Regions from separate parts of the Paenarthrobacter sp. NEAU-H11 genome, predicted to be linked through region 2. Evidence: predicted binding sites of a transcription regulator. Region 2 holds the regulator's gene; the other holds the start of a gene.

What was found. Region 2 encodes HrcA, which represses chaperone genes, less so after heat shock. Its sites were predicted from a motif close to TTNGCACTCGNNNNNNNCGAGTGCNAA; they were not measured.
Region 1: a site for HrcA is predicted at 4,042-4,068, ahead of ACQ3DC_RS03890 (Hsp20/alpha crystallin family protein). Genes of this name have one in related genera too.

The regions. Positions count from the first base shown of each region.
Region 1 covers NZ_JBNZGA010000002.1:278,735-284,512, reverse strand. The annotation lists gene ACQ3DC_RS03905 (S9 family peptidase) at 1-1,257, opposite strand, end outside; gene ACQ3DC_RS03900 (hypothetical protein) at 1,482-2,048, shown strand; gene ACQ3DC_RS03895 (FAD-dependent monooxygenase) at 2,045-3,658, shown strand; gene ACQ3DC_RS03890 (Hsp20/alpha crystallin family protein) at 4,142-4,564, shown strand; gene ACQ3DC_RS03885 (NAD(P)H-hydrate dehydratase) at 4,808-5,746, opposite strand; gene ACQ3DC_RS03880 (histidine phosphatase family protein) at 5,730-5,778, opposite strand, start outside.
Region 2 covers NZ_JBNZGA010000005.1:180,414-186,191, reverse strand. The annotation lists gene hemW (radical SAM family heme chaperone HemW) at 1-845, shown strand, start outside; gene ACQ3DC_RS08830 (DUF4870 domain-containing protein) at 900-1,322, opposite strand; gene ACQ3DC_RS08825 (DUF3097 domain-containing protein) at 1,472-2,320, opposite strand; gene hrcA (heat-inducible transcriptional repressor HrcA) at 2,497-3,510, shown strand; gene dnaJ (molecular chaperone DnaJ) at 3,589-4,716, shown strand; gene ACQ3DC_RS08810 (16S rRNA (uracil(1498)-N(3))-methyltransferase) at 4,719-5,513, shown strand; gene ACQ3DC_RS08805 (GerMN domain-containing protein) at 5,542-5,778, opposite strand, start outside.

The DNA.
Region 1 (5,778 bases), on a different contig from region 2:
CTCGTAGTCCGACCCGCCTACGCCCGCAGTGTAGAGCTCCTCATCGAAGGCCGGCTCCACGGGTTCTTCCTGGGCGGGCGTCCCCAGCCCTGCCAGACCGATGAACTGCACGCGCTCGATGGTGTCCTTGCGGATGGAGACGACCAAGTGCGTGGAGGTGACTCCCGCGCCGTTGATGCGGACGTCGTCGGAATGTTCGACGACGGTGACCCAGGCCTGCTCTGCCAGCGGCTTGGCGAGCTCCGCCGGGTCCGCCAGGGAGACCATGGAGTTGACCGCACCGCGGTTGTGCGTCAGCAGGATGCGCTCGCGTTTTTCGCCGTCCGGCCCGGCAAGCAGGAACGGCTCGGCCTCATAGAGCACGTGGTCGTTCCGGGAGATCACGGTGGTGAGTTCCTGGGCGGGGTCGTCAAAGCGGAGCAGGCGGGTTTCGCTGTACTCCGAGCACCCGATGCCCAGCACGAGGTGGCGCCGGTCAGCTGAGAGCTCGAAGCCCAGCCACATGGCGGCGTCGTCCTCCTGGTAGATGACCACATCGTCGGCCACAGGCGTGCCCAGGACGTGCGCCTTCACCTGGTACGGGCGCCAGGAATCATCCACCATTGTGTAGAAAATCCGGGTGCCGTCGGGGGAGAAGGCAACGCCGTAGAAGATGTTCTCGATGACGTCCGGCAGCAGCTCGCCGGTGCTGAGGTCCTTGATGCGGAGGGTGAAGCGCTCGTCCCCCGAGTTGTCCACGGCATAGGCGTAGAGGGTGCCGTCCACGGTTACGGCCGAGCCGCCCACCGAGAAGAACGGCTTGCCCTCCGCCTCCACGTTGCCGTCAAGCAGGACTTCCTCGCCGGGGATTTCGACGCCGGGCTGGACGGCGGGCGGGGTCCAGTCGGCAACCTTGTCCCCGGTGTCCGCGGCCCTGACCCGGCACTGGATGCCGTATTCCTTGCCCTCCACGGAGCGGCTGAAGTACCACCAGCCGTCCTTGCGGTGCGGCACGGAGAGGTCCGTTTCCTGGGTGCGGCCCTTGATCTCCTGGAAAATGGCCTCGCGCAGCGGCTCCTGGTGTGCGGTGACCGCTTCCTGGTAGGCATTCTCGGCTTTCAGGTGCGCCACCACTTCGGCGGATTCCTTGTCCCGCAGCCACTCGTAGTTGTCCACGAAAACGTCCCCGTGGTGGACACGTTCGGACGGGATCTTCTTGGCAACCGGCGGTGTGGGAGCGGCAGTGGCGGCGGAGTCCCGCAGCGGAGTCTGGGTCATTCCTTCAATATATAGATCCGCGCCGACAATTATCCGGCCGTTCGCTACCGGGGGATCGCCGCCTCCCGGCCCGGGAGTAAAGGGCGTCCGACGGCGGTGCGCGCGGCAGCGGTGCGGGGTGAAAAGGGCCAAAGACCCTAGGGGCGGGGACCGGTGTGCGGGACGGTGGAGGGAGTGGAGGGACAGACCGGACGGACACCAGGGGGCGCGGAAGGAGAGCGGCAATGTCCAGCGAACAAGGTCCGGCCCCCAGGGCCCAGGCCTGGCGGGCGGTGGCCGGGTGTGTGGGCAGGAGCTTCGTGATGCTGGCCCGGCGGCAGGTCCACCTGCCCGGGGAAAACGTGGGACGCGTCCTGCAGTTCGCGGACGGCAGCACGTCGCGGGTGTACCGGGAAACGGCCGTCAGAGCCGCGCCCGGGGAGCCGTGCACCCTCGTTGTCGCCTTCAGGCTCAGGCTGGTGCGGGGCAGGGCGCACCGCCTGTTCGAAGCCGAAAGCCTGCTCAACACGCCGCTCTTCGTCGGGTTTCCTGGTTTCGTGTCAAAGCTCTGGTGCGCGCATGACGACCGCGGAGTGTATCGGGGCTTCTACGAATGGGATGGCGCGGAAAGGGCACACCATTACGCGGCATCCCTGTGGCGGGTGCTGGAACTGGTGAGCGTCCCGGGCTCGATCAGGTACAAAGTATTGCCCGGGCTGCGCCGGGATGAGGCGCTCGCAGACCCGGCCCGGATGGAAGCTGCCGCCGCAGGGGCCGGCCCGGCCTGGTGGCGGCTCCTTGGCCACCCATGACCGTCCACAGCGACGTCCTGGTGGTGGGCGCCGGTCCTGCAGGCCTGGCAACTGCGCTCCAGGCGCATGCCCACGGAGCCACCGTACGCATTGTCGACCGGCGGGCGGAACGGGTGCGCCCCTCCCGGGCAATGATGCTCCACGCCCGTGCACTCGAGGGCCTCCGGCCGCTGGGTGTCACGGACGAACTGCTCAGCCGGGGGGACACCACCCCGGAGGCACGCATCCACCTCGGCAAGCGGGTGGTGCAGGCCAGGCTTGGCCACGCAGACCTTCCGGACACGGCCTTCCCGCACCTGACGCTGGTCCGTCAGGCCGACGTCGAAGACGTTCTGTGGCGCGCGCTCAAAGCCCGGGACGTGCCGGTGGACTGGGGCGTTGAGTTCCGTGGCCTCGCCGCCTTCCCGGGCAGGGGCGGAGCGTTGCGCGCCGACCTGCGGCTGGCGGACGGCAACTTCCCCGGGGCGAACCGGACCCTTGGCAACCCGCACGAACAGGGCCTGGAGCAGCACGAATGCCGCTTCCTCGCCGGATGCGACGGGCAATCCAGTACCGTGCGCGGGCTCGTCGGTGCCGAGTGGAGCGGGGCGCCGTACCGGGTGGAGGCAGTCCTGGCCGACCTGGAGCTCGATGGCCCGCTGGACCCCGGACTCCTCCATGTCGCTGTGGGAAGCGCGGGGCTTGCGTTCCTTTTCGCCCTGGGCGAGGGCGCCACGTGGCGGCTGCTCGCCACCCGCACGGCAGACCCGCATGCCGCCGGCCCGTTCGGGCAGCTGGGGCCGGCAGTCCCGGCGGGGGAAGTGGCCCGGCTCGTCCAGGGGTCGGGGCTGGAGGCGACGGTGCGGGACGTGCGGTGGTCCGCACAGGTCCGCCTGCAGCACCGAGTGGCCAGCAGGTTCCGCAGCGGGAACCTGTTCCTGGCCGGAGACGCCGCGCACGCCCATTCGCCGGCGGGCGGCCAGGGGATGAACAACGGCATCCTTGATGCGCTGAATCTTGGCTGGAAGCTTGGATTCGCTTCCGACGGCGGGACGCACCCGGAACTGCTCGGCTCCTATGACTACGAGCGCCGCCTCGCTGCCCGGCGCGTGCTGGCCCTGACCCACGTCATCTTTTTCGGGGAAGCGTCACCCCACCCCCTTGCGCGCCTGCTCCGCGGCCTCCTTCCGGTTTCCGCGCCGTTGCTGCCGGTGCTGCTGCGCCGGCGGCGCCTCACGTCTGCCGGCATCAGGCTGCTGGCACAGCCTTTTGTCCGCTACCGGAACAGCGGCATATCGCTGGAGGGCACCCCGCCCGCAGCACGGTGGCCGCGGCCGGGGGACCGGCTCCCGGACGCGCCGGCAGCCACCGGCGGGCAGCCCGCCCGCCTTCACGAGCTGACGGCCGCGCCGGGCGTCCACATTCTGCTGGAGCATGATGCCGGCTGGGATGTGGCGGGCGCGGAGCTCGCGTTTTCAGGGCGCAAGGTCCATGTGCATCGGCTCAGCAGCCATCCCGGCCGCGGCATCGTTGCGGTGCGCCCGGACGGCCATGTCGGTTTCCGCTGCGGGGAGTCGGACCTGCACCAGTTGCGTGCCTGGCTCCGGCTGGTGGGTGCCGTCCCGGACTGACGGGAACGGCGGGCCGCCGGCCTAGTGGGCTTGAGGCGGCGGGCGTATCCTGTTCACGCCAAGGCACGTCCATCAAACGTGAGAGGGGAACGTCACATGACCATCCCGCCAGTGCACGAGCCCGAGCCGTTCCCGCCGGAACCAGGCCCGGACCAGCCAGATCCAGCCCACCCCGGCCACCCGGGCCCGCCGGCTCCCAATCCGTTCCCCGCACCGGAACCCCCGGGCCCGCTGCCGGTGCCGGATCCGGGCCCGGCGCCGCTGCGGCCGGACCCGACGCGGAGCTGACAAGCAGTATCTGAGGGGCCTTCGCGTACCGCGATGGGCCCCTCACCCATGTCCCGCGAGGCCGCAAAAAACTTCAAAAATACCCTTCGGAACCCCTTGCAGACCTGATTCCTCAGTGATAAAAAATCTATATCAGCCAATACAGATCGGCTGATGCGGAAAAGTGTTGGACCGTCTCTTACGAGGAGGGAAGCCATGTTGATGCGAACTGATCCGTTCCGCGAGTTGGACAGGCTGGCCCAGCAGGTCCTCGGCACGGCGGCGCGCCCGGCAGCGATGCCGATGGACGCGTGGCGGGAGGACCAGGAATTTGTCGTCGCCTTTGATCTGCCCGGCGTCGCACTGGATTCTGTGGATCTGGATGTGGAACGGAACGTCCTGACGGTACGGGCCGAGCGCCCCGACCCTGCAGGCAAGGACACCGAGTTGATCGCCTCCGAGCGGCCGCGCGGCGTGTTCAGCCGCCAGTTGATCCTTGGGGACACCCTGGATACTGACAACGTAAAGGCTACGTACGACGCCGGTGTCCTGACGCTGCGGATTCCTGTCGCCGAAAAGGCCAAGCCGCGCAAGATTGAAATTGAGACGAAGGGGGCCAAGCAAGAGATTGCCGCCTAGCTTCAACACAGGATCGGAAAGTCGGGGATTTGCTGACTGCCTTTAGGGCGGATTGCACAGTATGCACGCCACAGCGCTTAAAGCGCACCGGCAGCCTACACCCGCACTTCCCGGTATGGCGGCCCCCGGCTTCGGCCGGGGGTCGTCTCATGCCCGGAGAAAGCAACGCGGGGTCACCTATCGCGCAAAAAACCACGTCGGATGGACCGTAAGTGACCCCGCGTTGCTTTTAACCTGGAGGGATCAGGTGTTGAGTTCCAGCATCAGCGCGGGCAGCTCGTCCGCGAGTTCGCGCGCCAGGAAGCCCAGGGGTCCCAGCCGGCTGGCAAGCCTGTCCGCAGCAGCCGCATGAAGATGGGTGCCCCAGCACGCAGCCTGGGCTTCACTGGTTCCCCGGGCGCGAAGGCCGGCGATGGCACCGGCCAGGACATCCCCGCTGCCTGAGGTCCCCAGCCCGCCGTACCCCGTGGTGATTTTCCAGAGCTCCGCCTCTTCCGGAGCATCACCCGGCGGCCTCGCGACCAGGCCCTGGCAGCTCACCACCGCCTGGTACCGTTCGGCAATCTCCGCGACATCAGCAGGCAGGTCCTCCAGCCCGCGGCCAAGCAGGATCTCAGCCTCCTTGGGATTGGGCGTCAGGATCAGGCGCCCCTTCCACGGACCGGACTGGTCCTCCACGTTGGCCAAAGCACCCAAAGCGTAGGCATCGAGGACGACGGCGGGACCTCCGCCGTCGTTCCCTTTCCCGGAGGCGGCCTCCCGCCCGAGCAGCGCCCGGAGCAGCTCCTCGGCCAGGTCCAGGTCATCGAGGCCCGGACCCACCAGTACGGCATCTGCCTTGTCCAGGTACGGGGCAATGAGGTCCAGTCCCTCGGCCGTTACGGACCCGCCGGGGGTTTCCGGCAGGCCCACTGTCCCGCACTCCGGCAGCGCGACGCCCACGTGGACAGCCACCGATTCCGCGACCGCCAGGGTGAGTTTCCCGGCGCCGGCCCGAAGGGCGGCAGCACCGGAGAGCAGGGCCGCACCGGGAGTCGCCCGGGCCCCGCCGACCACCAATACCGATCCGCGGGAGTACTTGTCCTCGCCGGCGGCAGGGAGCGGCCAGTCGCGCAGGAGCGACGGCGTCACCAGGGCTGGCTGCGCGGCCCCGGCCGCGCCCGCCTCACCGCGGGTGGACACTGGCGTCCCCGGCATGTTCGGTCACAGCAACG
Region 2 (5,778 bases):
CGGAGGCGAACCCGGACTCCGTCACGCCTGAATCCCTTGCCATCCTGAAGGAAGCCGGCTTCACCCGCATCTCCTTCGGGATGCAGTCTGCTGTGCCGCATGTCCTCAAAGTGCTTGACCGGACCCACACGCCCAGCCGAGTCCCGCAGGTTGTGCAATGGGCCCGGGACGCGGGACTGGCTGTGAGCCTGGACCTCATCTACGGCACGCCGGGGGAGTCCCTGGACGACTGGCGCTACTCCCTGGAGACGGCACTGTCCTACCAGCCGGACCACATCAGCGCCTATGCGCTGATCATCGAAGAGGGAACCAAGCTCGCCGCCCAGATCCGCCGGGGCGAGGTTCCAGGAATCGACGACGACGACCACGCCGACAAGTACGAACTCGCCGACGACCTCATCACCAAAGCCGGCCTGGGCTGGTACGAGGTCAGCAACTGGGCCCGCACGCCGGAGCAGGCCTGCCGCCACAACCTCGCCTACTGGCGGGGCGACGACTGGTGGGGGATCGGCCCCGGCGCCCATTCGCATGTGGGCGGCGTGCGGTGGTGGAACGTCAAACACCCCACGGCCTACGCCGGACGCCTCGCACAGGGAGTGTCACCGGCGGCCGGCAGGGAAACCCTGGACCAGGAGACCCGGAACGTCGAACGTGTGATGCTCGAGGCCCGTCTCCAGTCCGGCCTCGAAGTATCGTCGCTGGGCCAAGAAGGACGCCATGAGGTTGCGGGGCTGATCGCGGACGGCCTCGTGGATCCTGCTGCCGCGTTCAGGGGCAGGCTGGTCCTGACCCTCAAGGGCAGGCTGCTGGCAGACGCGGTGGTCCGCCGGGTCCTGCCGGACTGAACGGCACAAAGCAACGTGGGTCCGCGCCCCCGCGGGCGTGGACCCGTGCAGCCGCTACTTGATCCAGCGCAGGTTGTACTGGTAACGGTGCGGCTGGCCACGGTTGACATGGATGCCGGCCGCCACCGAGAAGCAGGTGAGCGCAATCCAGATGAGGGTGGCGATGACGGCAAAGATGTTGCCGATCACGGGGACGAAGACCACCAGGATGTTCGCCAGCAGGGCAGCAATGGTGGGCGGCAGGCTGAAATTCAGGGCTTCCTTGGATTCCTGTGCCGTGAAGGGCCCGCGGTCCCGGAAGATCAGGTAGATCAGCAGCGACGGAACGCAGCCCAGGATGCCCCCGAAGTGCGCCATGGTGGCCCATTGCCGGTCTTCGCTGGCTGTCAGGGGCAGCGCATTCGCGGGAACGCCGTGGTACTCCGAACGGCCCTGGCCGCCCGGGCTGTCCCTGTGATCACGTGCGTTTTCTGCCACAGTCTGTTCCTTCTGAAGTGCAATGGTGCCGGCTAAGAAAGCTTATTGGGTGCGGCGGCCTGCAATGTTGCAGGATCCGCAGTACCAAGAATACTTGGTACCGGCCCCATACCTGCCCCGGGATGCGCGGGCCGGGGCAGAACCGTCCTTCAGGGCACGGTGAGGAAGTCGATGACTTCTTCGACCCTCCCCAGCAGCGAGGCTTCCAGGTCGGCGTACGTTCGGACGGCGCCGAGCAGTTTCTGCCAGCCAAGCCCGATGTCCTCCTTTGTGGCATGGGGCCAGCCGAACGCTGCGAGAATGCCGGTCTTCCAATCCTGCCCGCGCGGCACTACCGGCCACTGCTCAATGCCCAGGACCGCGGGCCGGATGGCCTGCCACACGTCCACGTAAGGGTGACCCACAATCAGGACGTTCCCTGCAGCTCCCGGCGAGGCCATGACGGCGTCCGCAATGCGGGATTCCTTGGAATCCGGCACCAGGTGGTCCACCAGGACGCCGAGGCGCCTGCCCGGTCCGGGCCTGAACGCTGCGACGGCCCCCGCCAGGTCATCAATGCCGTGCAGGGGTTCGACGACGATGCCCTCCACGCGCAGGTCGTCTCCCCAGACCTTTTCCACCAGTTCGGCGTCGTGCTTTCCCTCCACCCAGATCCGGCTGGCCTTGGCCACCTGTGCCCGCTGGCCGGCGACGCGGACGGACCCGGAGGCGGTCCGGCCGGCGACGGCGCCGGCGGCCTGCCGCGGGGCCGGGGGCAGGAGCTTGATGGCCCGGCCTTCGAGGAGGAATCCGAAACCAAGCCGGAAGGACCGGGATTTACCGCGCCGGTCCTCCAGGGCAACCACGTGCATGCCGCCGGATTTTTCCACCCGGGTCACGGCGCCCACCCAGCCGGACTGGACGTCCTCAAGGACCATTCCCCGTTCAACGGGAACCTCGGGCAGTTCAGTCTTTGCGGGAGCGGACAAGTCGCGTGGGCCCCAGTTCTGGTACTGCATGGTTTCACTCCGCCTAGCGTTCGGTCACAGGTCCGGATTTCGCCCGGAGCGGTACCAATGCTAGCAACGGCGGGAGTCATAATAGACTGTTAGCACTGAGGCATGTCGAGTGCTAACCCTTGAGGTGGCACAGCGCGGGCGGCGCGGCCGCCCCGAACCCTGGATGGAGGTGGAGTGTGAGCGAGCCACGCAAACTTGAAGTGCTGCGTGCAATCGTGGAGGACTACGTCCACTCCCGGGAACCCGTCGGGTCCAAGGCCCTGGTGGAGCGGCACCATCTCGGTGTGTCCAGCGCAACGATCAGGAACGATATGGCCGCCCTGGAGGAAGAGGGCCTGATCACCGCTCCGCACACCAGCGCCGGACGTATCCCCACTGACAAGGGTTACCGGCTGTTCGTGGACCAGATCTCGGCGGTCAAACCGCTGTCCCAGGCCGAGCGCAGGGCCATCCAGTCGCTGCTGGAAGGATCTGACGACCTCGACGACGTCCTTGACCGCACGGTCCGCCTGCTGTCGCAGCTGACCAACCAGGTTGCCGTGGTCCAGTATCCGCACCTGAGCCGGGCACTGGTCCGCCATATCGAGTTCGTCCTCCTCGCGCCGCGCAAGGTGCTGGTGGTGCTGATCGCCAACAGCGGCAAAGTGGAACAGCGCGTTATCGACGTCGGCCAGGACCTGGGGGACGACGCCCTCGCCACCCTGCGGGCACGGTTCCTTGGCTCCCTTGCCGGCACTCCGCTGAACCAGCTCGCCCAGTCCCTGCCGGCAGTGGTGGCCACAGCCGGCCCGGGGCAAAGGCAGGCCGCCCATGCCCTCGCCGTCGGCCTCGAAGGCCTGGCCCAGAGCAGCAGGGAAGACCGCATGGTCATGGCGGGCACCGCCAACCTTGCGCGTTCCAACGTGGACTTTCCGCTCAGCATCGGACCGGTCCTGGAAGCACTCGAGGAACAGGTGGTCATGCTCCGCCTGCTGAGCGAAATGGCGCAGGACCACCGCGGGGTGGCTGTCAGCATCGGCCGCGAGAATCCCTACGACGGCCTTGCCGAGGCGTCCGTCGTTGCCACGGGGTACGGTCCGGACCACATTGCGAAAATTGGTGTCCTGGGACCAACCCGGATGGACTATCCCACCACCATGGCCGCAGTCAGGGCCGTTGCCCGCTACCTTTCGCGGATCCTGGGACCCTGACGTTTTCCCGTTCCCGGGCATGCAGATCATTTCCCGCAGTCCAACTGCAGGCAGTACAACAAGGAAGAGATACGAACTTTGAGCAGCCACTACGACGTCCTTGGAGTCTCACCGGAGGCCACGGGAGAAGAGATCAAGAAGGCCTACCGCAAGCTGGCGCGCACGCTCCACCCGGACGTCAACCCGGGTGAGGACGCGTCGGACCGCTTCAAGGCCGTGACCCACGCCTACGAGGTTCTTTCGGACCCGCAGAAGCGCCGCGTCTACGACACCACCGGCAACGAGAACGGCACGGACAACGGCTTCGGCGGAGGCAGCTACGCCGGCCAGGGATTCGCGTTCCAGGACATCTTCGACACCTTCTTCGGGGCCGGCGGAACAACGGGCCCGGCTTCCCGCGTCAGGCGCGGCCAGGACGCACTCATCAGTGTCCGCATCGAACTCCGCGACGCTGTCTTCGGCGTCAACAAGAAGCTGGAAGTGGACACGGCCGTCACGTGCCCCACCTGCGAAGGTTCGTGCTGCCGGCCGGGAACCCATCCGGAACGCTGCGACATCTGCGGCGGCAGCGGCCAGGTCCAGCGTGCCGTGCGCTCCATCCTGGGACAGGTCATGACCGCCGCCCCGTGCGGTACGTGCGAGGGCTTCGGCACCGTCATCAAGGACCCCTGCAATGAGTGCAGCGGCCAGGGACGCATCCGCAGCCGCCGTTCGCTGACCATCAAGGTTCCCGCCGGCGTAGCCACCGGAACCCGCATCCAGCTTTCCGGCCAAGGCGAAGCAGGTCCCGCCGGCGGTCCCGCCGGCGACCTCTACGTCGAGATCCGCGTGAACAACGACGCCACCTATGTCCGGGACAACGACGACCTCCACGCAACCCTGCACCTTCCCATGACCGCTGCAGCCCTGGGCACCGAGGTGAGCCTGGAAACGTTCGACGGACCGCAGGAGATCGACGTCAAGCCGGGCACCCAGTCCGGCGAGATCATCACCCTTCGCGGACTTGGCGTGACCCACCTTCGCGGGTACGGGCGCGGCGACCTGAAAGTGCACCTCCAGGTCGAGACTCCCGCCAAGCTGGACGCCGCGCAGGAGGACCTCCTGCGTCAGCTTGCCAAGATGCGAGGTGAACAGATCACCGAGGGCAAGCTTGCGGCCAGCGGGGGCATGTTCGCCAAGCTCCGGGACCGGCTCGGTAACCTGTAGCGGTGAGCAACCCGGTCTTTTTCACTCCTCCCGGTTCCCTTGACCAGCTGGTGGCGGGGGAAGTCTTTGTCCTGGAGGGGCCCGAGGCGCGGCACGCCGTCACGGTGAAGCGGCTTGCCCCGGGCGAGCCCGTTGACATCGTGGACGGCGCCGGGACGCGCATGAGCGGAAAGGTGCTTGCGGCGTCCCCCTCCGGGCTGGATGTTGAGTGCTCCTCCGTGGCCGTTGAGCCGCAGCCGGTAACAAGGCTGGTGCTGGTACAGGCGCTGGCGAAGGGCGACCGCGACGAACTTGCCATTGAGACGGCAACTGAACTCGGGATCGACGCCGTCATACCCTGGCAGTCCGAACGGTCCATCGTCCGCTGGAAAGGCGACCGGGCCGCGAAGGCCCACGCCAAATGGCAGTCCGTGGTCACGGCAGCCGCCAAGCAGGCGCGCCGCGCCTGGGTTCCCGAGGTGCGGCCCGTCGTCGACACCGCCGCGCTGGCCGGCCTCGTGGAGGCCGCAGGGCTTGCCGTCATCCTGCACGAGGACGCGGTTAGGCCCTTGCGGACAGTGCTGGAAGCGTGGCAGCGCGGCGGAACCCCAACGGAACCCCGCGAAGTCTTCCTGATCGTTGGGCCGGAAGGCGGCATCAGTCCCCGGGAAGTAACCCGGCTCTGCGGCAAGGGTGCTGTCACGGCCCTGCTGGGGCACCATGTGCTGCGCTCATCCACCGCCGGCCCCGCCGCCGTCGTGCTTGCCAGCGACGTCCTGGGCCGCTGGGCGGCGCATGCTGCCGAGCCTGCCGGTTGAGCAGGCCGCCGAAGCTGCAGCGTGCGGGCTAGCGGACTTTGAAAGCCCGCGAGTCCTCGTTCTGGTCCGGCTGCCCGTCGGCGCCGGCCTGGGCCACGCGCAACTCGTAGTCGCCGGAAGGCAGCGTGAGGGCAAGCGTGAAGATCCCTCCCTGTCCGGGCTGGGCGGAGGCCGTTGTTTCTCCGGTGAGGAACGGTACCTTGTTGCCGTCCTGCTCCGCCCGCTGGATCTGCCAGCGCAGCTTGCTGCCGGCCAGGGTGCTGCG